3 regions of the Pigmentiphaga litoralis genome follow, and region 1 is predicted to be linked to each of the others. Evidence: predicted binding sites of a transcription regulator. Region 1 holds the regulator's gene; each other region holds the start of a gene.
What was found. The regulator LexA, encoded in region 1, represses DNA repair genes until DNA is damaged. The targets are predictions, from matches to a motif close to ACTGTATNNNNATACAGT.

Region 1 (10,355 bases):
AGGCCATCGTGTTCTTTGACGAGGCGGCAGCCGTCGATTTCGACTACCGGCTGAAACGCGCGGGCCAGATGGCAGCCAAGGGTCGTTTCTTTGGCGCGCAATTTGCGGGTTGGTTGACCGACGACCATTGGCTGACCTTGGCGCGCCATGCCAACGCCATGGCAACACAGTTGTCCGACGGCCTGGCTGCCGTGCCGGGTGTCGAGTTGGTCTGGCCGACGCAAGCCAATGAGGTGTTCACGATCGTTCCGGCGCTGATGGCGGAACGGCTGCGGGCCGAGGGTGCGGTGTTCTATGACTGGACGCCAGATGCGCTGCCTGACGGCCGGGACATTGCTGAAGACCAGGCCTATGTCAGGTGGGTGTGTTCGTTCAACACGCGCCAGGAAGAGGTCGACGAACTGCTGGCGCGCGCACGCGCGAGTTAGCGGGGGGGGGCACGCAGGCGCGGCGTCGCTGAGGGCGCGAACTGCGCCCCGGCGCTCGGCGCTCAGGCGCTCAGGACGCGACTCGGCGCTCAGGCGGCAACGCGGTGCTCAGGCCCCTAACCGAGCTCGGGCGCTCTGGTGCTCGGGCTATCAGGCCACGAAGCGTGTCATGCCCTTCGGGGGTCGGCAGAACGAGTACAGCGCCAGGTCGGCCTGCGTGGCCAGTTCGATGGCCAGCGCGCTGGGCGCTGAAATCGTCGTCAATGCCGGGTAGCCCATCCGCGCGCATTTGCGAACCAGTTCATAACTTGCCCGGCTCGACATGGCCACGAAGCCTTCGGGCACGGTGCCCCCGTCGGCTTCTTGCGCAAGCCAGCCGATCAGCTTGTCGAGCGCGTTATGTCGACCGACATCTTCCATGACCTTGTACAACGTGCCATCGGGCAGCGCCCAGGCGGCAGCATGCACGCCGCCCGTCACCTGGTTCAGCGGCTGGTGGTCGGGCAGGGCCGACATCGCGGCCATGACGGTGTCCAGGGACAGGCCACGCGTCCAGGCTGGCCGCGTGACAGGCCCGCTATGCAGATCGAGCGCAGCCAGGCTGTCGATGCCGCACAGGCCGCAACCGGTGCGCCCGGCCAGTGAGCGGCGGCGGTCTTTCAGCCGGGCGAATTCGGCGGACCCGATGGTCAGGTGGACTTCGATGCCCAGCGGACTGCCCTGCAGTTCGATATCGCGGCACGCATCGATGCCATCCAGAATGCCTTCCGACAACGCGAAGCCCAGCGCGAACGCTTCCAGATCCGCCGGGGTCGCCATCATCACCGCATGCGAAATGCCGTTGAACACCAAGGCAATCGCGGTCTCTTCAGCAACGACGACATCGATGGCCGTATCGGCATCGGGTGTCGCGCGTCGAGCCGCTACGGCGCGGGACGTCGGCACGGTGGTCAGGTCACCATAGGCGGCCTGGCCATCGGCACGGTCGGTTCGGCCGCCGGCGCCCGGCGCAAAGGCACAGGCTTGCAGGTCCACCGAAAGGGGAGGGCTCGCCATCGTCAAGGCTGCTGCAGGGCCTGGCGGCCTGCGGGCGTGATCGTGATGTTCCAGACACCGTCCGTCTGTTCGACGCGGACCCAGCCCGGGCCGCGGCGGTTGCCGAAGCCGTCGCCCATCAATGCCAGCGCGCGCAAGACGACGCTCGCGCGTTCGCCCAGGCGTTTGGACAGCCTGGGAAGGGAAACGCCCGTGGGGTATTCCTGCAGGATGGCGAGTAGGGCTTCAGGCGAGGGTGTCTGCATCGGTGGTCGACGTCGAGTCGCTCCGGGCGTGGGCATGATGCGGCGTCAGCATGACCGGGATGGATTTCGAAGTTGGAGTGCGCGCCTGGTCGGCAAAGCTCGACAGGGGCACCAGGCCGTTCGTCTCGGGATAGTAGCTTGCGATACAGCCTCGCGGAATGGCGTATTCCACGAGGAGAAAACGGTCCACGCGACGCGTCTTGCCATCGGTATCGATGCTGGTCAGGTCGACCCAGTCGCCCGCCTTCATGCCCAGCGCGCGAATGTCGTCGGCATGGATGAACACCACGCGGCGATGACCATAGACGCCGCGATAGCGGTCGTTCATGCCATAGATGGTGGTGTTGTACTGGTCGTGCGAGCGGACGGTGGCCAGGTTGAACACCAGGGCGTCTGTCTGCTGGCGCGCCTGATGGATCGGCAGGTCGCGCGGGATCGGTTGCGCAAAGAAATTGGCCTTGCCGGTGGGGGTGTTCCACACCCGTTCGGACGCGGTGTTGCGCAGCCGGAAACCGCCCGGGTGACGCAGCTTGTCGTTGAAGCCGGCAAAATCATCGAACACCTGTTCGATCAACACGCGGATGCGGTCGTAGTCTTCGATCAGGCCGAGCCAGTCGATCCGGCTATCGGGCAGCGTGGCCTTGGCCATGCGCGCAACGATCGCGGGTTCGGACAGCAGGTGGTCGGACGCCGGCGGATTGATGCCCGACGACAGGTGCACCATGCTCATGGAATCTTCGACCGTGACGCCCTGTGCGCCGCCCGCCTGCATATCGATTTCGGTACGTCCCAGGCAAGGCAGGATCAACGCGTCCTTGCCGTGCACCAGGTGGCTGCGGTTCAGCTTGGTCGACACGTGCACGGTCAGCGCGCATTGGCGCAGCGCGGCTTCGGTGACGGCGGTATCGGGCGTGGCGCTGGCAAAGTTGCCCCCCATGCCGATAAACACGCTGGCCTTGCCGTCGCGCATGGCTTCGATCGCCGCGATCGTGTCGAAGCCGGCCGCACGCGGGGTCTGGATGCCAAACACGGCGTCGAGGCGATCCAGGAATGCCTGCGAGGGCTGTTCATAGATGCCCATGGTGCGGTCACCCTGCACGTTGCTATGCCCGCGCACCGGGCAGGCGCCGGCACCTGGCCGGCCAATGTGCCCGCGCAGCAGCAACAGGTTGGTGATCATCTGGATCGTGGCCACCGAGTGCTTGTGCTGCGTGATGCCCATGCCCCAGCACGCGATCACGGCCTTGGCGGCGATGTAGGTGTCGCCCGTGGCGCGCAGCTGGGCCTCGGGCAGGCCCGCTTCCGCTTCGATCGTTTCCCAGCTTTCCGCACGAACGTCGGCCACGAACGCGTCGAACCCGTTGGTATGTTCGGCGATGAACGCGGTATCGAGCACGCGCGGTTGACCGGAAGCCACAGCCGCGTCATCGGCCTCGATCACATGCTTGATGATGCCTTTGATCGCGGCCAGGTCGCCGCCGATCCGCAACTGGTGGTAGTCGGTGCTGATGAAGTTGGAGCCGAGTCCCAGCATGGCCATCGGGCTTTGCGGGTTGGCGAACCGTTCAAGCCCGCGTTCACGCAGGGGATTGAACGACACGATGCGCGCGCCGCGTTTGGCGGCGTCGCGCAGTTCGCCCAGCATGCGCGGATGGTTGGTGCCCGGGTTCTGGCCAAAGATGAAGATGGCGTCGGCGCGCTCGAAGTCGTCTAGCGTGACGGTGCCTTTGCCGACGCCAATGCTGGACCGCAGGCCGGTCCCGCTTGGCTCGTGGCACATGTTCGAACAATCGGGAAAGTTGTTGGTGCCAAATTCGCGCACGAACAGCTGATACAGAAATGCAGCCTCGTTGCTGGTCCGGCCCGACGTGTAGAAGATGGCCTGATCCGGATCGGGCAGGGCACGCAGGTGCCGGCCGATTGTGGCAAAGGCATCGTCCCAGCTGATCGGCACGTAGGTGTCCGTGGCGGCGTCGTAGGCCAGCGGCTCGGTCAGGCGGCCCTGGTCTTCCAGGAAGAAGTCGCTTTCCTGCAGCAGCGACGCGACGGGATGCTTCCTGAAGAAGTCGGCCGTTGCGCGGCGCGATGTGGCTTCGGCGGCCACTGCCTTGACCCCGTTTTCACAGAACTCGAAGGTCGACGCGTGATCGCGGTCCGGCCAGGCGCACCCTGGGCAATCGAAGCCGTCGGGCTGATTGGCCGACAGCATGGTCTTCGCGCCCTTGGCCGCAATGCCATGGCCCAACAATTGGGTAGCGACGCTTTTGAGTGCGCCCCAGCCGCCGGCCGGGTGGCGATAAAACTCGATCTTCTGGGTTTTCATGAGGGTGCCTGTAGTTGCGCTGCGTGGCCCGGACGTCACATGCCTGGGAAGAAGCCCGGCGGCACGGTATGGCCAGCAACCTCACATGTTAACGAATTGGCTGGGAGAACTGGCAAATTCCCCTGCGGCCATGTCGTCTGGCCATGCGGTGCGGCCCCGTCTGGCCCAAAGGAACGGGCCAAAAAAAAGCGACCCGCGGGGTCGCCCTGTAGTACTGACACGTGCCGTGCTGACTCGTTCAGTGCTGACTCGTTCCGTACGAGATCAGTTCATCAAACGGCCGACACCGGGCTTGCCTGGCACGGCAGGCGTGTCGGGCGTGCGGCGACGCTGTTTGAAGGGCCAGGGGCTGCGGTTGGGCGCGGAGGCCGATCCGGAACCAGAACCGGACCCGGCAGCCTGCGCGAGAGGCTCGGCCGCGGCAAGGGAGGCGGTCGACGCGGCGGCCGCTGCAGCAGCCGATGCTGCCGACGCAGCAAGATTGGCCGCGATGTGGATCAGCGACGTGCGCAGTGACCCACGGACTTCAGGCACCGGACGGGCAGCCTTCTGGTTGGCGAGCAAGGCCTTGGCAATCCCGCTTGCCGGCGGGGTTTGCCGCGTGCGCAGGCGGACCTGCGGGGCAGGCAGGCTCAGGCTGATGACCGGATGCGCGTGGGGCCGGGCAGGGTCGATCCGCTGCAGGTGGACCGTATCGCCAATGGGTGACTTGACCTGCAGCTGCAATGGCGCGGCCGACACGGCCGAGGCAGGCAATTGATCGTGACTCTGACCTGCGCTGAACAGGAAGACCGGGCAGCGCGACAGACGACCCGCGAGTTGCAAGGTGCGGATGACGTTGGCGTCGGCCGCGGCCAACGGCGGCATCCAGACCACGACTGCGCCGAAGATCGCGTCCTGCAGGTCGGCTTCGATCGACGCCATGCCTTCGAGCGGCGACGCGCTGCGAACAATGCGGACATGGTTCAGGTCGATGCCGTACTGGATCAGCGTCGGTGCATACGACAGGTAGGCGGGCACCAGCAGCGCCACCGTACGGCCGGTTTGCGTCAGTTGCCGCAGGCAGGGTGCCAGCAGGCGCAGTTCCCCCGCGCCATTGCGCGGGATCAGGATCTGCGTTACGCCGGCCGCAGGCCAGCCACCGTCGGGCAGGGCGGCGTCGAGCGTTGCAAAGCCGCTGTGTATGCCAGGGCGAGTCACGGTCATGGTCAATCTCCGGTTAGTGGAGGATGCCGGCGCGGATGAGACCGACGGCAATGCCTTCCACAGCAAAATCGTCGCGGTCCCGGCTGACTTCGATAGGCTGGAAGTCGGGGTTTTCAGGCAGCAGTTGCAGGCCCGCGGAGGTGTGTTTGAGGCGTTTGACGGTCACCTCGTCGCCCAGGCGGGCCACGATGATCTGGCCGTCGCGGGCCTCGGTCGTTTTCTTGACGGCGAGCAGATCGCCTTCCAGGATGCCGGCGTCACGCATGCTGAGCCCGCGCACTTTCAGGAGGTAATCCGGACGCATCGAAAAGAGGGCTTCGTCGACGCCTATGCTCTTGTCGATATGTTCGGCGGCAAGAATCGGGCTACCTGCCGCGACACGTCCGACCAGGGGCAACATCAGTTGGGCAAGCGCCGCGGGCAAGGCAAGCGGTTCCGCGACGGGTTCGTTGACCAGCCGGATGCCGCGCGACGTACCCGCCGCGAGTTCGATCACGCCCTTGCGTGCCAGGGCTTTCAGGTGTTCTTCGGCGGCGTTGGGCGAACGAAAGCCCAGCTGCTTGGCGATTTCGGCACGGGTGGGCGGGAAACCGGTAAGGCGGATGGCCTGACGGATCAGGTCGAGAATTTCTTGCTGACGGGCAGTAAGCTTGGGCATGGTTGCTCCGCAAAGGCCGCTGTAGCGGTAAGGACTAGCGGTACTGACTGACGTTGCTGACTGACGGTACTGGCTAGCGGTGAAGCTGGAAGACCGACGCTGCTCTGTACGTTTATCCAGTAGCTGTATTTTTATACAGTGTTTCGCTTTGCGCAAGCAAAAGCTGGGCTGAACCGTCCGGCCCGAGCCGGCGGCGCAACAACCAGGCGGGCGGGCGGCCCCTGTCTCGCGCAGGTTTCGCTGTCCTGCCACGCGTCTCTTGCTTTCTTGCCGCGGGTCAGTGATAATCATTGGCTAACTTTTGTGCAAGCGGTTTTCTGTCTAGCGCAAAGCATTGAGCGCGGGCAGCAACAAGCACCCGTAGCATTCAGCACCCGCAGCATTCAGCACTACCTTTTTTTTGGCGCGGATCGATGATCCCGCGCCACCGTCGGCGCCCAGATGCGCCGCTCCGATCCCGCAAAGTGTCTGCGTTATCGATCTTCGAAGCTTGAAGATCGGTCAACCATGGATCGGATTTAACCCTTGTCCGCCTACAGACGCTGGCGGACTAACTCTCTTCGAAAGAAGGGTATCCACAAGGAGCTTCGATGCGTCACTACGAAGTGGTATTTATTGTTCACCCGGACCAGAGCGAACAGGTTCCGGCCATGGTCGAGCGTTACAAGACGCTGATTACCGGCCAAGAAGGCGTCATTCACCGCCTGGAAGATTGGGGCCGCCGCCAACTGGCATACCCGATCCAGAAGCTCGTGAAGGCGCACTACGTGTGCATGAACATCGAGTGCAATCAAGCTACGCTCGACGAACTTGAACACGCTTTCCGCTACAACGACGCCGTGCTGCGTCACCTGGTCGTGAAGCTGAAGAAAGCTGAAACCGCTCCGTCGCCGATGATGAAGATCGTCGAGCGCGAAGAGGCTCGCAAGGTTTCTTCCGAACCCGCCCAAGCCGAGGCTTGAGCGCAGGTTCCACACCGGAACACAGGTCGATGTCCATTCCCTGGGCAACGCGTTGAACCGGGTTCAACTGACGGCGGAAGTCGTCGAGTGCAAGCCTCTCAGGTACACCCCCGCCGGGATTCCGGTGCTGGAACTGATGCTTGCGCATGAATCCGAAGTCATGGAGGGCGGCAGAGCACGCCGCGTCGACATGACCGTCAGCGCACTGGCCATTGGCGATCTGGCCCGCTCGCTCGAACGCACGGCGCTCGGCAAGCGGATGCAGATCCAGGGATTTCTGGCAGCGACCCGGAAAGGGTCAAGCAGACTGAGGTTGCACATTCAGCAGGCGGTCACGGTGGCGCACAGCGCGACTGACCCGGCTGCCGCAACGCCGGTCTCTGGTAATGAAACGGATTGAATACCCAAGGGGTACATCATGGCCGCATTTGGCAAACGGAAAGAAAAGAAGAAGTTTGGTCAACAAAACCCGCTGTTCAAGCGTCGCAAGTTCTGCCGCTTCTCGGCAGCGGGTGTTGACCAGATCGATTACAAAGATGTCGACGTGCTGCGCGACTTCATCCAGGAAAACGGCAAGATCATTCCTGCTCGTTTGACGGGTACGAAGGCGCACTACCAGCGTCAGCTGGATACGGCCATCAAGCGTGCGCGTTTCCTTGCGCTGCTGGCCTACACCGACAACCACAACAGCTGATTGGCGGGAGCACATTATGCAAATCATCTTGCTTGAAAAAGTCATCAACCTCGGCGGTCTGGGCGATGTGGTCAAGGTCAAGAACGGCTATGCCCGTAACTTCCTGATCCCGCAAAAGAAAGCCAAGCGTGCCACGCAAGTCGCTCTGGCTGAATTCGAAGCCAAGCGCGCTGAACTGGAAAAGGCGCAAGCCGAAAAGCTGGCCGCCGCGCAATCGGTAGGCACCAACCTGGAAGGCCAGACCGTCCGTATCTCGCAGAAAGCTGGTGTTGACGGCCGTCTGTTCGGTTCGGTCACCAATGCTGACGTGGCGCAAGCCCTGCAGCAGAATGGTTTCCCCAGCGTGGAAAAGGGCATGGTTCGCCTGCCCAACGGCCCGCTGAAGACCATTGGCGAGTTCCCGGTCGAAGTCGCTCTGCACACCGACGTGGCGGCCAACGTCACCGTCATCGTGTCGGGCGAAGGCTGATCGGCCTGCCTACGGAAACGGGCGTCTGCGGCAGTTTCTGCTGACGCCGCCCGGCTTCATGCATTGAAAAATACCGGCTTCAGGGCCGGTATTTTTTCGTCCGCAACGAACGTCACGATCCGCATCACCCCATCAGATCCGCCAGCGTCAGCGCAAGCACGCAAGTTGCCTTGCGCAGGTCTTCCAGGCGCAGGTTCTCGTCGGTGTTATGTCCACGGGCTTCCATCAGCGTCCGGGGGCCCGCGCCGTACAGCACGGTCGGAATGCCCCGGGCGGCGTAGTGGCGGGCATCGGTGTAGAGCGGCGCGCCATGCACCGGCACGGCCACGTTCATGACCTGCGCTGCCCGGGCCTTCAGCGCCGCGATCAACGGCGCGGCGGCGGGCAGTTCAATCAGGGGTTCGGCCAGCAAGATCCGCCGGATCGTGACTTGGATGCCGGGCGCGGACTCGACGGCGTCTTCAATGATGCGGCGCAATTCGCCTTCGGCATCGAACCCGGCCTCTTCGGGAATCATCCGCCGGTCGATCCGCATCGTGACCCGGTCGGGCACGACATTGGTGTTGATGCCGCCGTGGATCAGGCCCACGTTCAGGGTCGCGCAGTCAATGCCGGGCACGCGGGACCGTTGCCCTGCCAGTTGCCGCCGGTAGGCGTACAACGCCTGCAGCACGTGCGTGGCGCCTTCCAGTGCGTCGATGCCAGTGTGGGGCATGGCCGCGTGCGCCTGCTTGCCGATGACTTCGACTTCCAGGTGCAGGCACCCGTTGTGGGCCGATGTGATCCCGTAAGCGAATCCGGCCGCGATGGCGTAGTCCGGCCGGGTCAGGCCCTGGTCCAGCAACCACTTGGGGCCGACTTCACCCCCGGTTTCTTCGTCGTAGGTAAAGTGCAGTTCCACCGTGCCGTTGAACGGCGCCCCGCGGGATTCGGCGTCGATCAGGGCCAGCAGCGCCCAGGTGTAGGTGGCAAAGTCCGACTTGGATACCGCCACCCCCCGGCCGACCATGGCGGCGCCTTCGGGTGGGGTGACGATGTCGCCCCCGTAGGGGTCGTGGGTCCATCCCTGGCCGGGCGGCACCACGTCGCCGTGCGCGTTCAACGCAATGGTGGGTCCGCCCTGGCCGAAGGTGCGGCGCACGATCAGGTTCACCGCCGATTGCATGCCGACCGCGGCCAGCGCATCGGCAGGTACCGGGTGGGTCTCGACCGCAAGCCCGAGCGATTCCAGCCGGGCCCGGGCCGCCTCGCCATGGGGCTGGCAATCGCCCGGCGGATTGTCGGACGGGACCTGGACCAGCGCCTTCAGAAAGGCGATCTGCTCCGGATGATGGCGATCGATGAAGCCGATCAGGCCTGCGCACGTCGGATCAAGGGTAAGCGTCATATCAAAAGCCTCATCAGGTGCCAACGCAGGCATCAACGCAAGGATCCCCACCTTTCTGCCGGGTAAGTATCTTCGCATTGGCCGCGAGGATTCGCAGCAACGATACCCCCGCCCGAACCCGCCAGCCTATCCGGCGTTGCCCTGCGCGGGTTTGTCCGGTCTGCCAGGGGGGCGGGTACACTGTCGACCTTCAAGGCCGAATCGCAGGCCGAGTTCGATGTCAAGGTTGTGCCTCCTGAATGAACGCTCCAGATCCCCAGATTGAAAACCTACGCATTCCCCCGCATTCCGTCGAGGCGGAACAGTCCGTTTTGGGCGGCCTGCTGCTGGACAATGCCGCGTGGGACCGTATTGCCGATGTGGTGAAAGAAGAAGACTTCTATCGTTTCGACCACCGCATCATTTACCAGCACATTGCGCGGCTGATCGCGCTGGCCCGGCCGGCCGACGTCATCACTGTCTACGAATCCTTGCAGACGTCCGGCAAGGCAGAGGACGCCGGCGGTCTGGCCTACCTGAATTCGCTGGCGCAGAACACGCCGTCGGCTGCGAACATCCGCCGTTATGGCGAAATCGTTCGTGACCGGTCGGTGCTGCGCAAGCTGGTGACCGTGGCGGACGACATCTCGTCGGGCGCTTTCAATCCGCAAGGCAAGGACACCCGGCAGCTGCTGGACGAAGCCGAATCCAAGATCTTCCAGATCGCGGAAGAGGGCGCCCGTGGCGCAGGCGGCTGGCAGGAACTGCAACCGTTGCTGACCAAGGTGGTCGAGCGGATCGACGAGCTGTACCACCGCGACAGCACGTCCGACGTGACGGGTATCTCTACCGGGTTTTCGGATCTGGACAAGATGACGTCGGGCCTGCAGGCCGGCGACCTGATCATCGTCGCGGGCCGCCCGTCCATGGGCAAGACGGCGTTTTCGA
Region 2 (10,355 bases), 180 kb from region 1:
TGATCGAAGATGTCGCCCTGCACCTGTTCGTAGCTCACCCATGCCGTGCTGGCCGTGAAGCAGTACAGCTCGATCGGAATGCCCTTGTCGCCCGGTTCCAGCATGCGCACCATCAGGATCATGCTGGTGTTGATGCCGGGGTGCTGCTTCAGATAAGCCTCGGTATAGGCGCGGAAAGTACCGAGGTTGGTCAGGCGCCGCTGGTTGACCGGATCATGGCCGGGCTCGCCCAGTTCCTGGTTGGCTTCGGTGATGGCCTTCTGTTTCTGGTCGAGATACTCGCCCAGCAGGCGAAAGCGCCGCAACTGTTCCATCTCGCCATCGCGCAGGAATCGCACGCTGCCCGCGTCCAGCCGGATCGTACGTTTGATGCGCCGTCCGCCTGACGTGAACATGGTCCGCCAATTACGGAAGCTGTCCGAAAACAGCCGGTAGGTCGGGATGGTGGTGATGGTCTTGTCCCAGTTTTCGACCTTGACCGTATGCAGCGCAATGTCGATCACGAAACCATCGGCGCCCACCTGCGGCATCTCGATCCAGTCGCCCACGCGCAGCATGTCGTTCGATGTCAGTTGCACGCTGGCCACGAAGGACAGCAAGGTGTCCTTGAACACCAGCAGCAGCACGGCCGACATGGCGCCCAGGCCGGACAACAGGAGCAAGGGCGACCGATCGATGACGGTGGCAACGATCACGATGGTGCCAAAGGCCCACAACACGATCTTGCTCAGCTGCAGGTAGCCCTTGATCGACCGGGTGTGCGCGCGGGTCGATGTCGCGAAGGCGTCGTTGGCCGCGTTCATGGCCGCCGACAGCATCAGCATGCCGAACAGCAGCGTGGCCGCCAGGGCAAGATTGCGGAGCACTTCAGTGGCGGCGATTGTCAGGTCGGGCACGGCAAGAATGCCGAACTGGAAGACCACGGGCGGCGCCATCTGCGCAAGCCGCTTGTAGAAGCCGTGACGGGTCAGGGCGTCGTCCCAGTTGCCCAATGACAGGCGGGTCAACAGTTCGCGCATGACGCGCTGCACGACGCGGTGGACGATCACGTAAGCCAGAGCGGCTACCAGGACCAGTGCCACCATGGCGGCGCTGATGCGCGCCCAGGGTTCAGAGAAAAAGGGAGAGAGACGGAGCTGTAATGCCTGGAACATGCCTTCCTTTAAAAAAAATGTCTAGGTCAGCCTCCCATTATCGCCTACGTAGCATGACGGTCCCGATACAATGCCGCCCCATGCGACTGTCTTTCCTTTTTCTGCTTTCGGTGTTGACCGCTTTACCTGCTCACGCCGCTCCCCTCGTCACCCGCCCTACCGCTGTCGGTCCCCGCGACTTCAAGCACGCCAAGCAGGTCCTGCCCCGGCTGTATGCCAACCTGGAACAGGACTTCTATTGCGGCTGCAACTACAAAGGCAAGACCATCGATGCGAAGTCCTGCGGCTTCAAGCCCCGCAAGAACGCGTCGCGCGCATCGCGCCTGGAATGGGAACACGTGGTGCCCGCCTGGAACATCGGCCACCAGCGCCAATGCTGGCAGCAAGGCGGCCGCAAGCACTGCGCCGCCACGGATCCGATCTATGGCAAGGCCGAGGGGGACCTGGTCAATCTGGTTCCGGCCATTGGCGAAGTGAACGGTGACCGGTCCAACTTCGGCTTCAATGTGTGGGACAACAACCCCACGCCCATGTACGGCCAATGCCGTACGGTAGTGGACTTCAAGCATCGGCGCGTGCAACCGCGGCAAGTGGTGCGCGGCCGTATCGCCCGCATCCAGATGTATATGCACACCACCTATCGGCTACGCATGAGCGACCAGGAACGCCGCCTGTTCTGTACGTGGGCCAAGGCCTATCCGGTGGATGCGTGGGAGCGCGAACGTGAACAGCGCATCTGGAAAATCCAGGGGTCGGGCAATCCGTTCGTAAGCCAGCCGGCCGCCACCGAACGCTTCTGCGGCACGGATCTCTAGGGGTGACGCCGGGGCTGCGCAGCGCGGGGCATCGGCGTACGATGCCGGTATTCCCGTAGCACCAGGCCCTAGAACCATGCTGATTGCGCCCCTTGCGCCCAATGAAGAAGACCGGTTGGCGCTGCTGCACGCGCTCGACATTCTCGACACGCCGCGTGAACCAGTGTTTGACCTGATCACGAGTCTGGCCGCGCAGGCACTGCGTGTGCCTGTCGTGCTGGTGTCGCTGGTCGACCGTGATCGCCAATGGTTCAAGTCCAGCTATGGCTTCGACATCCGCCAGTTCGACCGGCAAAGCGCCTTCTGCGCGCATTGCATCGTGCAGGACCCGCCCCTGGTGGTTCCCGACACGCTGATCGATGATCGCTTCTTTGACAACCCGCTGGTGACCGGCACGCCTGGCATTCGCAGTTATGCGGGCGTCGCGATCCGCAGCCTGAAAGGATTGGCGCTGGGCACCGTGTGCGCGGTGGGCTGGGAACCCCGTGAGTTCGACGAAGCGGACATTGGCTGTCTGAGCCAGGCCGCGCTGCTGGTCAGCCACGAACTGCATCAACGGGAAGCCCTGATCGACAGCCGTCGGGGGGACATCTCCGCCTTGCGCGACCTGGATGGCGAAGCGCGATTCCGTTCGGTATTCGAAGGCGCGGCGGTCGGCATTGCATTGATCGGACTGGATGGCAGGTGGATCGAGGTGAACGATTCGTTGTGCCGCATCGTGGGCTATGGCCACGAAGAACTGGCGCATCTGACCTTCCAGGACATCACGCATCCGGGTGATCTCGATATCGACCTGGATCGTCTGCAGGAACTGGTGCGCGGCGACGTGGATCGCTACACGATCGACAAGCGTTATATCCGCAAGACGGGCGAAGTGATCTGGGTCAACCTGACAGTGGCCGCCCGCCGGTCGGTCGACGGGACGGCGCTGTATTTCATTTCCATCGTTGACGACATCCAGCAACGCGTCGAAGCGCAGGCTGCCTTGCTGGCCTTGCAGCAGAGCCTGGAAAGCCGCATTGAAGCGCGCACCCGCGAACTGCAGCACGCCAACGACCAGCTGCGGATGGTGAGTGACAACGTGCCGGCGCTGGTGGCGTACTTCGATGCCGACCTGCGCTATCAATATGCCAACGAAAAGCACCGGTCGATGTTGGGCAAGGATCCGCAGCGATTGATCGGCCATCCGATCGAAGACGTCATGGATCCTGCCGCCACGCAGCAGATCCGTCAGGCCCTGGCCGCCGTGGGTGACGATGACCGTGTGTCGCTGGAGATCGCGCAGCCCATGGCGGACGGGTCGACGTCGTACACCGCCGTGACCCTGATTCCGAACGCGGTCGACAACCGGTTGGCAGGCTACTACTGCATGGCGCACGACGTGACCGAGCGGCACGTGCGCGAACTGGCGCGCGAAGTCGAAGCCCGTGAAGACGTGCTGACCGGCGTGCCCAACCGGCGCGCCTTTCAGGAACACCTGCCACAAGCCCTGTCGCGCGCCGATGCGACCGGTGGATCGGTGGCCGTGGTGTTCCTGGATCTGGACGGCTTCAAGGCCGTCAACGACACCCTGGGTCATGAGCAAGGCGACATGGTGCTGAAGGAAGTCGCCCGCCGTCTGCGTGACCGGGCCGGCGAAGGCAGCCAGGTCTTCCGGCTCGCGGGTGACGAATTCGTGCTGGTGGCCGAAGGCCTGGTGGACAAGGAGAACCTGAGCGCGCTGGCCGGCACGTTGCTGTCGGCCCTGGGCGTGCCTATCGTGCTGGGCGCGCATCAGATCAACATGAGCGCCAGCGCAGGCATTGCCATTTATGAAGCGGGTAGCGACGCATCCCCGTCCAGCCTGCTGCGCACGGCCGACATTGCCATGTACGAAGCGAAACGCAGCGGCACCAGCCAGTACCGGTTCGGACCGGCCTATGGGGCGCTGCGGGCCTGACGGCGGCGGTACAGATAGTCGTCGGGCAGGCCCAGGCGCCGGCAGGACTGCACAGCGGGGCCGGAGCGTAAGGGCAGGCGATCCGCGGCCCGGGCGGCGCGGGTCACCAGCCACCGTTGCCCAGCCGTGAGCCCACCGGTCGATTCCAGCTGCAAGGTCTGCCGGATGGTTGCCGGCACGAGGTCGATCGCGGCGCGCACCATCACGGACTGCAGGCGTCGCAAGGGCGTCGGCAGCACCGGCACCCGCGCAATGATGGTGAGGAATTCCTGCACGATGGGGGAAGCTTCCAGGCGCGGCGCCATGGCGGCGAATTGCGCCTGCTGCTCGGCCTCCGACATCGGCGCGCCCGTGGCGCCATAGAGTCTTGCGGCCGCAGCGCCTTCAGCATAGAAACGATCGCGATCGCCGGGAGTGAGTGCCCGCGCATACACGTGGTACGCATTCAGGAACCCGAAGCTGGCCGTGGCCTGCACCCAGTCGAGCAGGTCGGTATCGGTGGCCCGGTAAGGCGTGCCAGCGGGCGTGACGCCCTGGACCGCGCCGTGCAGGCGCACTACGTGGGCGATCATTTTTTCGGTCTGCGTGCGGGCGCCGTAGACGGTCATCATGGCGGCCAGTCCGGTGCGTTGCAGGCGCGCCATCGGCTGCTGACGGAAGGAAGTGTGTTCCCACACTCCCGTGCGCACCCGGGGTTCCGCCAGTTCCAGGATCACCGCCGCTACGCCGCCGATGAACAGCGTGGCGGGGTTCTTGAAAACCTGCCACGAGACCGAGTCCGGGGTGACCAGTGCGGGTTCGCCCGCTGGCGCCGCAAAATCGACCTGCGGGCCGTCGGACGGTTGCAGCAGATTGGCGGCCAGGGATTCGACACGCCGCCGGACAGGTGGGGGCAAATAGAGCATGACGGGTCGGAAGATGAGGTCGGAAACGGGTCAGGCGTCGGGCAACGAGTCAGGCGTCGGGGAACGGGTCAGGCCTCGGGCTAAGGGGACTGGCAGCGTCGGCCAGGCAACGCAGACAGGCGGCCGTGGCGGACTCAGATCACCGGGTACGCCACAGTGTCGGCCAGTCTCCGGGCGCGCCGCCGCCGCAGCGGATCTGCTGGCGATACGCCGACGGCATGAATTCCTGCCCGTCGAACCGCCATTCGGCACGAATGCCGCAATCGGCCAGTCCCCGCCCTTTCGATACGGATGCCAGCGTGGCGGTGCGGGGGTTGTAGGTAGGCTCGGTCATGCGGCCTACCGGGTCGGCGGACGCCGTGGGAGCCAGGGCGACGGGGACCGCCTGCATCCGGTCGGAGGTCGCGTTGGCCAGTTGCAGGGTGGCGCCGGCGGCTGTGTTGCCTGTCCTGGCTGCGTTAGTTGAGGAAGGTGCAGCGCCAGAAGACGAGGCAGCCCCGGATGGAGATGCCCCCCCGGAAGCAGGCCCAGCCATTACGACAGACGGTGCTGGCGAACGCGCTGGCGCCCCGGCTTCGAGACCGGGTGGCAGGGCCAGCGTCACCACCTGCGCCGCAGCCGGGTCGGCGCGCGGCACACGAAAGACCACGTAGCTGCTCTGGTAGGACGCGCGGGCGCATTCCGCCATCACCAGGGCTTCGGTACTGGTCAGTGCGACGGCAATGTCGCTGGGCGCGCGGGCATCGCAGGCGGCCAGCGCGTCGCCGCCGCGCATGGCCTGGCGGACACCGGCGGCCAACGCTCGCGCCTCGGCAGCGGGAATGGCGGGCGGCGGTGGCGCACCGCGCAGGGCGGGCGCGGCGGGTGCGGCGGCCAGCGCCGCGGCGCCGCCATGGCCCGGCTGGGTCAAGGCCGTTTCGTTGCCGGAGCGGGACTGGACGTCGTCCATGACCTTGAGCGCGGTGGACAGACCATGCAAGGGCACGGCGGGCGCGCTTCGGGTGTCGCCCAAACTGAGCACCCGCCCATCGCGGATGCGGCGCAGCAGGCGGTAGGCGGAATCGTCGTCGGCCGTGACCAGGGTGGCCTGGCCCAGGCCGGTCGCGTCATCGGGCGCCCAGGCAATGGTTTTCAGGTCGAGCCGCCGTCCGTCAAGCCGGAAGGCCGTGACATCGGGCGATTCGGCGGTATCTGGTACATCGATCTCGACGGTCAGGGTGCCCGTCGGGCCTGCGCCGCGCGAGATCCGCATGGCGGCCGACTCGGCGTCGCTGAAACCCTTGGCTTCGCAGAACCGGGTGTTGTCGCATGCCAGGATCCAGTCCTTGGATTCCTGGTACAGGGGGACGGCCGGCGCAGGCGGCGCCTGGGCGGACGCATCGGCCAGGCCGACGCTGAGCGCCAGGCCGGCCAGGCCTGCGCCCAGCCTGCCGTGCACGGTTTCGGATCGGATCATGCGGTCTCCCCCTGTCAGCGCCGACGACTCAACGCTTGCGGTTGGTCTCGGCCCACTTGGCGAAGGTTGTCATGATCGTCGTCAGGAACTTGCGGGTGTCTTCGTTGGTGACCTTGCCCTGGTCGTCAAAGAACTTGTTGACGCCGCCCAGGTAGGCTTCGGGTTGCTGCATGACGGGCACGTCCAGAAAGACCAGCGACTGGCGCAGATGGTGGTTGGCGCCGAAGCCGCCGATGCCGCCCGGCGAGCAGCTGATCACGGCGCCCGGACGGCCACTCCAGGAACTGCCGCCGTAAGGCCGCGAGCCCACGTCGATGGCGTTCTTGAGCGCGGCCGGCACCGAGCGGTTGTATTCCGGCGTCAGGAACATGACGGCGTCGGCTGCCTGCACTTCCTTGCGGAACCGGGTCCATGCCGCGGGCGCCGCATCGCCGTCCAGGTCTTCGTTGTAGAGCGGCAAATCGCCGATCTCGACAATGGACAGCTTCAGGGTGTCTGGAGCCACGTCAGCCAGGGCGTGGGCCAGCATGCGGGTGTAGGAGCCTTTGCGCAGGCTGCCGACAAGAACGGCGACGTTGAGGGTCATTTGGGATCTCCAGACATTGGGAAGGTAGGGAATCAGGGGGCGCAACGCATCTTAGCAACCTCATGCACCCTGGCGAAAGGATGGCAAGGCACCGATAACAAACGGACTCAGGCTTGAGCATCTCTTACAGAACCACATTGCCGGCCCGCCGCGAAACACTGTATATTTGTACAGTCTTTTCTTGGTTGGAGCCCGTCATGCAGATTCTTGCACACCCGCCGTCCGTCCGCCCGGGTGCCTCCAGCCGGGGGGCTGCCTTGCGGCCTGCCGCAGCGTCGCCATCGTTGCAGTTACCGCTCACGCCTGCGCCGCAATCGCCTCAGGGACAGCCGGCCTCGGTGCAGGCAGCACCGCCGCAGCCCGCGCCGTTGCAGCCCGCGCCGTCGCCCGCGGCGCCGTCCCCCGAAAGCCTGCACCCGTCCTTGTGGCGCGGTTCGCAACTGGCGCGGTCCGGGCAGCCCTGCCTGCCCACCGGGCATGACGCCCTGTCGGCCGAACTGCCGGGCGGCGGCTGGCCCATGGGTACCCTGGTCGACCTGCTCGTTTCGCAACCGGGCATTGGCGAACTGCGGCTGCTGCAGCCGGTGCTCAATACCCTGCCGCCGCAGCGGCGCATTGTGCTGCTGCAGCCGCCCTTCATTCCCCAGGTCGCCAGCTGGAGCGCGTGGGGGCTGTCGTCGTCGCAATTGCTGTGGCTCAAGCCCGACCGCACGGCCGATGCCTTGTGGGCGGCCGAACAGGTGCTCAAGAACGGCAGTTGCGGCGCCCTGCTCTATTGGCAACCGCAGATCCGTCCCGAATCGCTGCGCCGCCTGCACCTGGCCGCCCAGTCCGCCGACACCCTCTTCTTTCTGTTCCGCCCCGCCAAGGTCGCCCAGGACGCGTCGCCCTCTCCCTTGCGCCTGCTGCTGCAACCCGCGGGGGATCAGGTGCGGATCGACATCGTCAAGCGCCGCGGCCCCAGCCACGACCGGCCCCTGTTCGTGACTCTGGGCGCGCCCAGCTTCGGCGTCAAGGCGCCGGCCACGGTTCCTGCCACCCCGGTTCCTGCCACCCCGGTTCTTGCAACGGCGGCCACCCCGGCGGTCCCTGGCCTGCCGGTCACATCCTCTATCGAGTCCGACGATGCGCTTGTGGATCAGCGTGTACCTGACGCGCCTCAGCCTCGACGTGTTGTGCCCGAGCTGGTCTGAGTCGCCTGCCCACGGGCAGGTGATCCTCGACCACGACAAGGTGCGCGCCATGACGCCGTCCGCCGCCGCCATGGGGGTGCGTCCCGGCATGCGCCGGGGCGGCGTGTCCACGATCGCGCCCGAAGCCACGCTGCTCGACCGCGACCCGGTGCGCGAAGCGTCGGCCCTGAACGACATCGCCTTGTGCCTGCTGCAGTACACCCCCGAAGTGGCCATGGCCGCCGACGACAGCCTGCTGCTCGATGTCAGCGCCAGCCTGCTCGCCTTTGGCGGGCCGCGGGGCATCTGCCGGCGCATCCGGCAGTCCATGGCGCTGCTGGGTTTCCATGCGCAGCTGGGCATGGCGCCCACCGCGCAGGGGGCCTGGCTCATGGCGCGCGCGCCGCGCCGCGGCCATCGACGCATGCTGCGCCAACCGTCCCTGGCCAGACGCATGGACGGCCTGTCGTGCCACCTTCTGCCGCCCGCCCGGCCGCATCTGGACTGGCTGGAAGGCATCGGCTGCCGCACCCTGGGTGCACTGGCCAAATTGCCGCGGGCCGGCCTGCAACGCCGCTGCGGCAAGGACATCAGCGTGGCGCTGGATCGGGCCATGGGCGCGGCGCCCGAACTGTTCGACTGGGTCGTGGCGCCCTCCACCTTCCAGGCCAAGCTGGAACTGATCGAACGGATCGACCATGCCGATGCGGTGCTGTTCGTTGCCCATCGCCTGATCCAGCAGATGACGGGGTGGCTGGTCGCGCAGCACCTGGCGGTGGCGCGAATAGAACTTGCCCTGGATCATGAACGGGGCCGGCATGCCATCCCGCCGACCCTGCTGCAGATCTCGCTGGCCGAACCCGCCTGGCATCCCGAACATCTGGTGCGGCTGCTGAAAGAAAAACTGGCGCAGCTGGTGCTGACGGCGCCCGTGATCGCGGTCACCCTGTCGGCGCCCGACGTCGCGGCGCGTACCCTGCCGTCCGAATCCTTGTTTCCCGAGCCGGGCGGCACGCCCGCCGATCACAACCGGCTATTGGAATTGCTGACGGCGCGCCTGGGTGCCGACAAGGTACTGCAGCCGCTGCCCAAGGCGGATCACCGGCCGGAAATCGCCAATGGCTGGCAGCCGGCGCCGCAGCCCAAGGCCAGGCCGGCGCCCGTGGCGCCTGCTGCCGACCGGCCCTTCTGGCTGCTCGAACAACCGATTGCATTGGTCATGCAGCAGCACCGGCCCGTGTACGGGTCACGCCTGAAGATGCTGCGCGGTCCCGACCGGCTCGAAACCGGCTGGTGGGACGACGCCCCGGCTTCGCGCGACTACTTCATTGCCGAATCCGATAACCAGGTCCGCTACTGGATCTACCGCGAACGGGTCGACGACGACATCCGCTGGTTCCTGCACGGGTTGTTCGCATGAGCGCGCAGGCCTCCTTGTTCACGCCCATGCTGCCGGCCTATGCCGAGCTGCAGAGCCTGTCGAATTTCTCGTTCCTGCGCGGCGCCTCGCACCCCGAAGAACTGGTCATGCGCGCGGCTGCCCTGGGCTATTCGGCATTGGCAGTGACCGACGAATGTTCGCTTGCCGGTGTCGTGCGCGCGCATGTGCAGGCCAAGGATCCCGAAACACCGATCAAGCTCATCGTCGGCAGCCAGTTCACCCTGACCAAGCCCGACGGCACGCCCGCGTTGTCGCTGGTGGCGCTGGCCCAGAACCGCAATGGCTACGGCAACCTGTGCGAACTGATCACCCTGGCCCGCACGCGCGCCGACAAGGGCAGCTACCTGGTTATTGCCAACGACTTCACGTCGCCTCCGCCAGACCTGGCACACCTGCGGGGGCTGCCCGATTGCCAGATCATCCTGTCGGTCGACTACGGCATCGATCCCGACACGCTGTCGGCCCAGGCCGCGTGGGTAGCTGCCGTGTTTCCCGGGCGCTGCCGCCTCGGGCTGTGCCTGCTGAACCGCGCGCAAGACACCCGGCATCGCGCCGTGGTGGAACAGATCGCCGCCCTGCACGACCTGCCCATCGTGGCCACCGGGCAGGTCGAAATGCACGTGCGATCCCGCAAGCCCCTGCACGACACGATGTGCGCCATCCGGCTCGGCAAACCGGTGGCCGACTGCGGCTTTGCGCTGTCGCAGAATGCCGAGCAGCACGTGCGGTCGCGTCTGCACCTTGCCAATCTGTACAAACCGGACGTGCTGGCCGAAACCCTGAAGGTGGCCGACAGCTGCACGTTTTCGCTCGACGAACTCAAGTACGAATACCCGGAAGAAGTGGTGCCGCCCGGCGAAACGCCCGGCAGCTATCTGCGCCGCGAA
Region 3 (10,355 bases), 3.3 Mb from region 1:
GCGGCTCGCCAATTCAAAGGTCTTAGTTATCACCACGGAGACGCCGCCGGTTCCCACCACCACGGAGATCGCTTCGCGGCCGAGTGCACGGCCTTGAACATTTACAAGGGCTTCCGCCCGGCGGAAGGCCAGCGCCAGATCGGAGACGGCCAATAAAGCACTGTCGATGTCGAGATCGGTCCAGTCACGTGGCGGCTTGTTCGCCGCCAAGCTCAGAATGCCCTCGATCGCCTCGAGGGAGCCGTCTCGCTTCATCAAACGAGATGCAAAACTTTGGAGACGAAGATCGGCGCCCAGCTTCGAAATTGGCGCTGCGCGTTCGCGCAGTTCTAAGTCCTCACCTTCGTTTGTATCGAGCGCCTCGGCCATTGCCCTATCGACCCGCTGGAGCATCTGCGGATACGCATCGAGCAGCTCCTTCAACAGCAGCTCGATCATTGGCCCAACCTCGATCATTGGGACGCCGAGCGTCGTTGGCAGATCAATCATCAGAAGACGGTTGGGATCACTTGCACGCAGCAAAATATCGCGCACCGACTTTGCTTGTTTCGACACGTTGTGGGTGCGTTTGGCCCAAGCCGGCAAAGTAAACACCAGTTTGACAAGACCACGTGAAACGTCGAGAGGCGAGTGCCCAGCAGGCGGGAAACCACAGGCATTCAGCGCTGCCGCGATCGATTTAAGAGCGACGGCATGATTACTGTCTTTGTCGACCCAACGCAAATTAAAGCGGCGCGCATCTTGCAGAAGTTCATCTGCATCGACATCGGTCAATTTTGGCTCGAACATGCCGTCGCGGTAAACAGCGATATGATCGGAATGAGTTAGCGCGAACACAAGTAGCAAGACCGGCATTAAGCCAGCTTTGACGCCATGCGGTGCTTTACCCCAAGTATCATAGATCTCGGTAGCCGTAAGCCCCTTGATGCCGCCATCAACAATTAACTGTTTAGTCGCATTCCAAAGGCCGTACATGCACGCTTTGTCGTTTGGAAGGGGGGCCTTAAAACCCCAGGCATTTTCGCCGACTGCTCCGTGCAGTCCCGGCTCAGACAAAACTGTTTCATATAAACCGCGTTCAGCGGGGAAGCCTTCAATGCCTAGATGTTGTTGGTCGCCATTGTTGACCATTCGGTGCATGAGATCGCGTCGAGCTTTAACGCTGTTGGTGGACAACACGTCTCGATTGATCAGCTCACTCCAGACCTTCGGGCCCTCCGCGAATCGTGTGTTCGCCATATCAGAGGTCAGCGCGGCAAGACTTTTTACTCTTTCAGCCTTCTCTCCAAGTACCCATTGAGCCTTTGCAACCGCTTCGCGCAACGACTCTTCAAGCGCGCCTTTGACGGCCAACAGTCGAGCCGCTACTTCACGCCTTGCCACCGAGTCGCCATCGAGTTCGGGGCTCGTTTCTTCGACGATTCGCAGCGATAATAGTTCTGCCCCGAGGTCCGCAATAAGCTGGTAGTTAGGCGGCACTCCAAATACTACAGCCTTGTCTCCGTCTTTCTCCAAAGCGGCGAGTTTCGCTATCCCGTCTTGCTGGACCGATTGACGGTCGGGTAGCACCAAGGCAAAACGCCCAAACTCTCCCCCCTCGCCGGTATAGTTTTCGGCAAGGCGCTCGGCTTCTTGCAAGGTATGCAGGGAAACGCCCATCCACCGAAACGAGCCTGTCTGATGATAGTGCTGTTTGGCGACTACAGGATGCAAATTTGCCATCCCGGTCAAGACGGCGGTATCGACACCCACAAAGCTAGAACGCGCCTTTGCAACCGCTTGGTCTATATCAAAGTCGCTGCCCTCAAACACGGTCCACGAGGCGATGTGCTTCCTAAAGACCGCAACGCGCCAATGGCTCAGTTTTTCGAGTGCCGCAAGTACTTTTTTCTCAGGCGTTCCCGGGATGGCAGTGCGCAGCACGTCCTCAGTCGCCAGCAATCCAGATGTTCCACGGAAGATATCGATTAAAGCAAGAACCTTGGCCAGCGCCAACTCAACAACGTCAGCACCCTTGGCCTCGGCGCGCTCGACTGCTTCAACTGCTTGTGCCCAGCGATGGCCATCCGGAGACGCCAAAATCGCATGCTCAAGGTTCGCTCTCAAATAATCCCAGTGACGATCGGGACCGTATGCGGCCCTCCTATCCCACGTCTGCAAGAAATCTTGGAAACCATGCGGTTCGAGCGAAGACAAAAAACCGAAAACGCTGCGCTCATTCTGGCCAAACTGCCGACGAGAAGCAGGGCCGAGCAAGGCAGCTGTGATCGGATGCAGCGGCCAACACTGATCGAGCAGTTGGGTCATGCCCTCACCAACGCTAGGACGGCGATTGGCGATTGCTGCTGCGATGGTACGAGCGGTATCAACACTTAGAGGATGCTTGATGTGGCACTCGATCGCGTTGCCGATCAGTTGCACAACCTCGTCCCCGGAGCCAACAAAGGAAATATCGCCATACCGCCCCTGAATTTTCGCCCATTCCTCGCGTGCTTCAATGCCTAACCGAGAGGCATATTGGCGGAATGACTGGTGCAATAAGCCGACAATGACGAGCTTGCCTTTGCAGTGTCCTGCCTTCTCTGCAAGGTCCTGGAAGAAATGGATATCCTCACCACCGGCCGCGGCAGCTTCTAAGAATTTGCCCATCTCATCTACGAGTAACAGCACACCATCGAAACGACCTTCTTCAGCCAAGCTAACGAGTGTCGTTGTCACTTGGCTTGCTTCATGCGCTGCCGAACAAGGAAGAGCTTTGTCTAAAGCTTTTGCGACCTCGACAGCGATGCTGGCACGCTTACCGACGACCGGCAGAATGAGCCATCCCTTGGAGGAAACCGGAAAAGCCTTAGCAAAGCCCGGCACTTCGTTGGCAAGAATTGCGGTCGCGCGTGTACGTACCCCACTATTCGCCGACAATGCAGATGCCAGAACGACGGCCAAGGACGACTTGCCGCCACCGTAAGGTCCCGTCCATGTAAACGCACGATCTTTAGATCCATTGACTTGCCGACACATAATAGACAGCGCGTTGCAAGCGGTGTTGGTTAGCACATATCCATCGAGTGCGTCAGCCCGCCCAATATCCGCATCAATGCGCACAGAACGGCGATAATGGCGGGCAATCTGAACTGCTTGGCCTACTTGCATTTCCAGGGCTTTACTCATACGACTTTTCCATCATGGCCCGCTTGAAATTGCCGACATCTAATTCGCGCCGGTAGATTTGACGCAGTCCCGAAGTGTCCGACCAATTCAATCTACCTTCCGTTAGACTCGACAGTCCAAAAAGGCGCTCTGCGATCGACTCTTCATCTAGCTTAAATACCCGGCCGGGCGAACCTAGTCCATAAGCAATGGACTCAAAGGTTAAAGAAGTTTCGCCGGGATGATATCGGTCCCAAAAATCAATAAGAGCCCAAGCAAAGAAGGCGTCGGCAAGGGAGGACTTCGGACCACGGCGGAACGAATAGACGCCTCTGCGTTCTTCTTGGATCAGCCCCAATTCGGCGAGCATAGGCTCAGCCGCCTCCTCAACTGAACTAGAGGCCGAGCGCGGCGCGTATCCTCGAACGCAAGTTTCCAGGTCACGTGCAAGCGTCGCATGAGATAGGTTTTTTTTACCCGCAGAGATCGACTGAGCAAACCTCGCCAACGTTGGCATGATCTCGTCGCGCGTGAAGGTCTGCACATTCAGGACATTAAAAAGCCAAAACCATGTACTCGAACGAGTTCCACGCCCAGCGAGACACCAATGTGCATACCACGCCGTCGTTGGGTACTGCGAATACGGGTCGTAACCATCATCCACATAAATTTTGCGCGCAACGTCGTTGATGACGAAGTTTTTCTTCGAAGCTTCTTCACGCATCACTTCACAAGCGAGCGCCCAATGTTTGATGGATGAGACCATGTTTCGACCAACGCCAAAGGTGGCGATAGCCTTCTCATCAGAAAATGTCTCTTTAGAAACGGTCCATCGCGAATCGGCGCAGTCAAAAGCCTTCTTCAACCACATCTGACGAAGCGGAAAGGTTTCGTGCCCAGAAAAGTGGGCTTCGATTTGCGGTTCGTTATAGGCCATAGTTCGAATCATTTGTTGAACTGGAGAGCTAATCCAGTCACTTCACATGCGGACTGGAGACAAGCGCCAGTCTGATTGAATTGATTGTAGCTCGTCCTTAGGTACCTGTATGTATTTACAGTGAGTTCGATTAGTGGAACGCTTAGCCGACAGTAGAACGAGTGATAGGGGGCACTAACGCTGCCTAGCAACAGAGGTTTATAACGCTCGACTATCTCATCCCAGCTGCGATAGCCACATGCTACTCCTTCGCTGTCCAATTCACTACAGGGCATCTGCACGGCGGGACGACGATCCAATTTCTACATTGCAAGGTCATAAAAAATCCGTAGAAATGCGAATCAAATCGGCGTGACCGTAGCTTTTAGGACAGTCAACGCACGAGATTTCAAGCCGAAAAAATTGTTCGGATGTTCAGCAAAACACTGGTAGAGATGAAAAACGCAAGACGTCTTTTTCATCCCAAACCCGACTGGCCCCAGTGGGCCTACTTGAAAGACCAAAAACCGTATTTAGCTAGAGTAATTATTTGTGTCGCTGTCGCACACCGCTTGTCCGCCTAGTTAGCCAGCGTCGCAAGTGGGATAGCGTGGAGCGGGCGACTAACACCGCCGCGCTATCAAACGCAGAAAGGCGTAGCGTCTGTTCAACCAGCGCTTTACGTCTCACGGCCGAATGCTGCGCTCATAGCGTTTCCGCTCAGTGCTTAGCCTTTGACCCGGCAGCACATTCAACCTACAACAAGCGGCATCCCTTGTTGCGGCGACCTCTCAAAATCCACACCAACCAATGCGACGTGTACACCTATAGCTCATTGGCCATTAATGCTGTTGTTCCGCTCGTACAGCGAGTACAACAAATTAGTCAGCTGGAGATTCAGTCTTTCAGAAATTTATCGTAATATTGCTAATTGTAAGCGGATTTCCGCAGAACGAAAGTCTCGCTTTGGCGACACCCGCTAACTTGCAGCCACTTCTTCGCAGTAGAAAAATTGAAACGTTCACCTGAAGTTCTGCAATGAGGTGGGCGCATAGGAAAGGCAGGACCGCGGCGACCAATTTTCCATTGATCTACTTCGAAACGACCTAAGCAATGTTTGCTGGCTCGGCGGTGAGCATAGGCAATGGCGCGCTGTTTGCCGTACGAATGGTATGAACCATTCGCTCGCCTACTGCCCGAGCCTACTACGTGCAGGTTTTGGACGACTGTGCTTGCTGAAGACAACTTACGCATCAGGCCCGCCATCTTTGCGGTTTGTCCCTGTTTTTATCGCTCAAAGAGCGTTTCTATTAGCGCTCGGATGCAAGCTGTGATGCACGGCGTACCGCGACGGTCTAACCGCGGTTCTATCTGTAAGGTTTGGGCCGCAGCCCGACACTCATTTATGCTTATCTCACTGCAATTGGTCTCGCGCGCACGCGACTCCGATGAGCGGTAACGGAGTCAATCCAGTGATCCACGATTTCAGCCACTGTCAGCACGAAACGGAACGGAAAGTATTCGATTTTCTTGAACAAGCGTTGCCGAAGACGACTGATATTATCGTTTACCCGAATATCGAGTTGTACGATAGGTCAAGAGCTCTGTATGTCGAGTGCGACGCAATTGTGGTCACTAGGTCATTTATCGCCGTTGTCGAGCTTAAAGACTGGTTTGGCGAGATCATGGTGGGAGAACCGAAATGGCGTCGTGGCAGCAACTTCGTCGACAGCCCGCATGTCGTCAACAACCGCAAGTGCAAGGTCTTCAAAAGCTATATCCAGCACGTACTGAGCGGTGTTCCCGAACACAAACTGCCATTCGTTCAGTCTGTTGTTGCTCTGACGAATCAGAAAGCTAATGTCGACGGTGCTTCATCGGCTGGCCAGGCGAACTTGAACGGTGGCCTTATCACGCTGGACGGCATCGACGAGCTCGCGCAGTACCTTAAGCGACGCTTGCATTCTCGAGAGGAGCTTGACCGCGTGCTCACCGACAGTCAACTCCACCGTTTAATAGATCAGCTCAATAAAGACAAGCAAGCGGTTAGTGTCAGCTACGAAGACCAAATTCCTGGCTACCGCATCAGGGAAGACCGTGGATCCGCGCCCAACTACATCACCTATGTCGCCGAGCGAAACCCCAACTTCGACAACCGTCTCTATCGTTTACGCGTATTTGGTGAATTGAGCAAAGACGCGGCGACTGCAGAGATTCAGATCCGCAGCTTGAAGGCAGCCGCAGCCCTGCCCCATCACCCTTGCATTCGACCGGTTGCCGCACACCCGAACGACCGCAAGCTCATCGTTGAAGTGTCAGATTGGACAGACACGCACTCGCTCGATGATTTACTGGCAGAACAGGGTCGGCTCGACTGGCGTCGTGCGGCCGCGGTCGTTAGCGATATAGCACAGGCCCTGGATTGTGTTCATGAATCGACAGCTAGTCTCATTCATCGCAACGTCCAACCGCGAAGTATACTTCTTGGTGCAGACGGTCACGCCCAACTAACTGATTTCGATTTAGCCTTCGATCCTGGCGCTGACTTGTCGGTGCTCGGAGCCAACTACGAAGATCACCTTTTTGCGGCCTTTACAGCGCCCGAGCTCCTGCTGGGCCGTACAGACTTCAAATCGGACGTCTACTCGCTAGGTGCAGTGTTTTTCCGTGCACTCGTCGGAAAGAATATCGGCAGCAAAGTCGACCTCGAACATGAACTTGAGCAGGCCCTTCAAGATTCAGCAGGGGGCGAAGAACAGCACGCCCGATTGTGCGAGTTAGTCCAGGGCATGTTGGCTTCAGACCCGTCGGAAAGGCCGAATGCACGCGACGTGGTCGCGACCGTTGCGGTTCTGCTCAACACGATTCCCGACAAGCGCCACGATGTGCTTGAAGAGATGCCCGATTCGCCGGCCTATACCAGCAGGGCCCTCCTTGCCGAAGGTGCGACAGCGCAGGTTTTCCAGGTTGATAACCATGGCGAACTTTTCATCCATAAAATATTTAAGGCGCATGTCGCACGCGACCAAGCCCTACAAGAGCGCGACATATTGCGGCTTGTCGACCGTCTGGATCTGCCTGTGCTCTTTCCGCGGGTTCGACACTTCTCGGAGGTCGCAGGACATCGTTGGTGCCTAGCTACTGACTTAGTTCCAGGCAAATCTATTTGTGAATTGATCAGAGCTGGAACGCGGCCGTCCATGCATCAGTTCCTGAGCGTGGCGCGTGTCTTGTTGTCCGCATTGGCCACCCTACACGCCACGCGTCGGCAAGACACACAAGCAGTCATCCATAACGACCTCACGCCCCACAACGTCTTTGTCGATATGCAGAGTAATGCGGTCGGCATCATTGACTTTGGGTGCGCCTCTGGTACGGGCGTCGTCAGCCTGCGTGGTACACCGGGCTACGTGCATCCGGCCTTAGTCTCCCGAGGCGATATGAACGCATGTCCACAAGGCGACCTTTACGCAATTGGAAAGACCCTTAGCCAGTGGCTGCTTGGCAATTCTGAGCTGAGCGAAAAGGCCCCTGAGTTTTACCGCAACGAGGAGGCACAAAACGCACGTGTGTTGGCTTGGCTCGAAGGCGCGACGACGGCGGAAGGCGACTGCTACGCGGATGCCGACGCGATGCTTGCGAAACTGGACGCGGCCTTGGGTGTGCCCGAACCTCACGCCCCCTCTCTGATCGAAGCGCGAGGAGAGGCAAGCGAGGAATCGGTAGCGGCACCGACTTTGCAGGTTGATGCCCCCAAACGACCTGAGCCAGATGCCAACAGCTCCTACCTTGATAATCCGTTCGTCGACTATCTGAACACGTTACACAACATCGGCGCGGGCAACGCAAATGCACTCGCCGAGTACCAAGCCACGAACAAGTACTTCCCCACCATTTATGAACCCACGCAACTGGCAGCGGATATCTACCAGCGCCTCACCAGTGGCAAAGAGGTCGTCATTGTCCTTTCAGGCCACGCTGGCGATGGTAAGTCGACCGTAGCACTAGAGGTGCTTAAGCAACTGCGTCGCATGACGTCGGAAGAAACGCTTTCAAGCCCGCCGAAGCCGTACGAAGTCGAAAACATCGACGGCCTGCGCGTCTCAATTTTAAAGGACATGAGCGAGCACACCGCCGACGAGCGTCTCGCTAAATTCAAGGAAGCGTCAGTTGCCGGCAGTGGTAGTTGGCTGATAGTTAGCAATACAGGCCCCCTCCTCAATACCTTGAGCAGGATGCGAAATGCCAACGAGGAAATTGAGCAAGAAGTGTTGAACCTGCTCGACCGGCCTATCGTCGGCACGCTCAATGACTCGGCCCATTGCATCAGCAATTTCGAGAAGCCGATTTATATTGCGAACTTGAGCAAACTCGATAATGTCGAGACCGCAGTCAACGTGTTAACGAAGATTTCGAACCATTCATCTTGGCAGGAATGTGACGCCTGCTGCTTGCAAAGCGTATGCCCCATCCGCAAAAACGTGTGCGCGATTCAACAGGCGCCGCAACTGAAACAGCGTGTGTCATCCATGTATCGTCTGCTGACCGCCTATGAGCGACGGTTGACGATGCGGCAAATGACGGCCCACCTTGCGTACAGCATCACAGGCGGAGCAGGATGCGCAGAGGTGGCAGACAAGATTGACCAACACGGTGTCGACCCTACTTTACGACAACATCTGTTCAGCGAACTCTTTTTTGGGTTCTCGGATCGCCAACGCAGTTTGCAGACTAGTAGCCTGTATTGCGTCGAGCAACTAAATGCCCATGTCACCTCGGAACGCACCCGTCCGGCTGTTGAGCTCAAGCTTCAACATGAACCATTAAACAGCTTCGCACCGGTTCCTGAGGTAGTGCACCCTCCACTTCTGTATTGGCAAAGCAAATCGGCCGATGGGATTCATGGCGGAACGGCTCGTAGTGCGATTCGCCGTCTAGCCTTCATGTTTGGTACCCGGTTGGATAGTCGATGGTGGGAAAGTTTCACTCAAGATTTCAGCGGTTCGCCTGTTTTAGAAGCTTGGGAGAAATGGCATGTTAGCGGGTTCCAGCATACGTCCATTAGCGAGCGCCGGGCATTGGTTCGTCAAATACTGTCGGTGCTAAGCGAACATTGCATTGGCGCCGTACGCACCGCCAGCATCAAGGACAAGCTATATATCACGCTTCGCCGAGACGACATGGAGACTACGCAACCGGTTCAAGTTGTCATTGGTGAATACGATGAAAACGATTTCCGTATGGAGTTCAACGATTCAGAAAAAATGCCGCGCCTAGTATATTCTCCTGCCAACGGCGCAGTCTTTATGAAACTGCCCTTGCCCTTACTCGACTTCGTAAGCCATCGCAGCACAGGCGACTTCGGGCAAGACCTCGATCCGATCCATATTAATCAACTTGACCTGTTTTGTTCTCAGCTCGTCGCTTGCAAACGGCTTCCGGAAGATGACCTTCGTCTACTAAGTATTAGTATAACCGGCGAGCAAAATGTATATCGCGTAGCGATTGATAAATCTACAATGGAAATTTATTAAGCATGCCGCGATTCCCAAATTCTAGTCTCTCGGCAAAGTCACGAATTAAATCGGTCTCCATAGAGGACGATAACCCAGCCATTCAAGTTTTTGGCCGTCGATTTCATCGGGACCAAACACCGGTTGAATACCTAGCTGAATTTCTGTTGGTCTTTGCCGCCCCGAAAGATGACAACGAAGGGAATGCGTACGCGTTTCCCTTGTATGGATCTGCGCCCAGCAAGCTGTCCTACCACCCGCGCTGTCGCCTTGCACTCAAATTATTTTCTTTCCTGGGTGCATCCAAGCTTGAAACTCGCCACCAGAGTCATATCAATTCCTTCAAAGTGGGCATTGAAGAGCTAGAGCAGCGCATCAATTCCGGATCGAAAATTAGCGGCAATGACGCTGTCCGACTAATACAAGGCGTATTTTCCGGATTCGTTGGCGTGGCCGGTGATCGCACGTGGACTGCGCATACTTTCTTGCCGGCCTCCGAAACATTATTGGCGCGTGAAACCCTTTGGAAACATGGTGGCACTAAAGGTGCTGCGAAGACCCCCGGTTTGACCTGGGATGAAGCGGTCGATGGCCACTATTTCGACACCAGCGCACATAGTTTCATGGCCCGCGGCGGAGAGCTACTTTACTTGCAACTCGCCAGTCTGTTCAACACTCAAGAGGGTCTGGGGGGGCTACACACCTTGTTTTCATTCGGCGAAGGTGCAGCTTGCTACACCCACTTACGCAGTATTGCAGATCTCGAGACTTTGCGCGGG

Region 2: the regulator LexA is predicted to act here: its motif matches at 7,013-7,030, upstream of imuA (translesion DNA synthesis-associated protein ImuA).
Region 3: the regulator LexA is predicted to act here: its motif matches at 4,189-4,206, upstream of HD883_RS20035 (DUF4007 family protein).

Annotation. Positions count from the first base shown of each region.
Region 1 is NZ_JACCBP010000001.1:1,055,738-1,066,092, reverse strand. It holds gene HD883_RS04695 (threonine aldolase family protein) at 1-428, shown strand, start outside; gene fdhD (formate dehydrogenase accessory sulfurtransferase FdhD) at 579-1,484, opposite strand; gene HD883_RS04685 (hypothetical protein) at 1,487-1,729, opposite strand; gene HD883_RS04680 (FdhF/YdeP family oxidoreductase) at 1,710-4,052, opposite strand; gene HD883_RS04675 (hypothetical protein) at 4,317-5,258, opposite strand; gene lexA (transcriptional repressor LexA) at 5,272-5,916, opposite strand; gene rpsF (30S ribosomal protein S6) at 6,507-6,878, shown strand; gene priB (primosomal replication protein N) at 6,931-7,278, shown strand; gene rpsR (30S ribosomal protein S18) at 7,297-7,572, shown strand; gene rplI (50S ribosomal protein L9) at 7,589-8,041, shown strand; gene HD883_RS04645 (M20/M25/M40 family metallo-hydrolase) at 8,166-9,428, opposite strand; gene HD883_RS04640 (replicative DNA helicase) at 9,668-10,355, shown strand, end outside.
Region 2 is NZ_JACCBP010000001.1:1,233,494-1,243,848, forward strand. It holds gene HD883_RS05490 (mechanosensitive ion channel family protein) at 1-1,085, opposite strand, end outside; gene HD883_RS05495 (endonuclease) at 1,235-1,969, shown strand; gene HD883_RS05500 (diguanylate cyclase domain-containing protein) at 2,046-3,908, shown strand; gene HD883_RS05505 (oxygenase MpaB family protein) at 3,887-4,813, opposite strand; gene HD883_RS05510 (DUF1176 domain-containing protein) at 4,953-6,269, opposite strand; gene HD883_RS05515 (NADPH-dependent FMN reductase) at 6,298-6,855, opposite strand; gene imuA (translesion DNA synthesis-associated protein ImuA) at 7,224-8,048, shown strand; gene HD883_RS05525 (Y-family DNA polymerase) at 7,981-9,447, shown strand; gene HD883_RS05530 (error-prone DNA polymerase) at 9,444-10,355, shown strand, end outside.
Region 3 is NZ_JACCBP010000001.1:4,401,645-4,411,999, reverse strand. It holds gene HD883_RS20040 (ATP-binding protein) at 1-3,168, opposite strand, end outside; gene HD883_RS20035 (DUF4007 family protein) at 3,161-4,084, opposite strand; gene HD883_RS20030 (protein kinase domain-containing protein) at 5,536-9,597, shown strand; gene HD883_RS20025 (hypothetical protein) at 9,600-10,355, shown strand, end outside.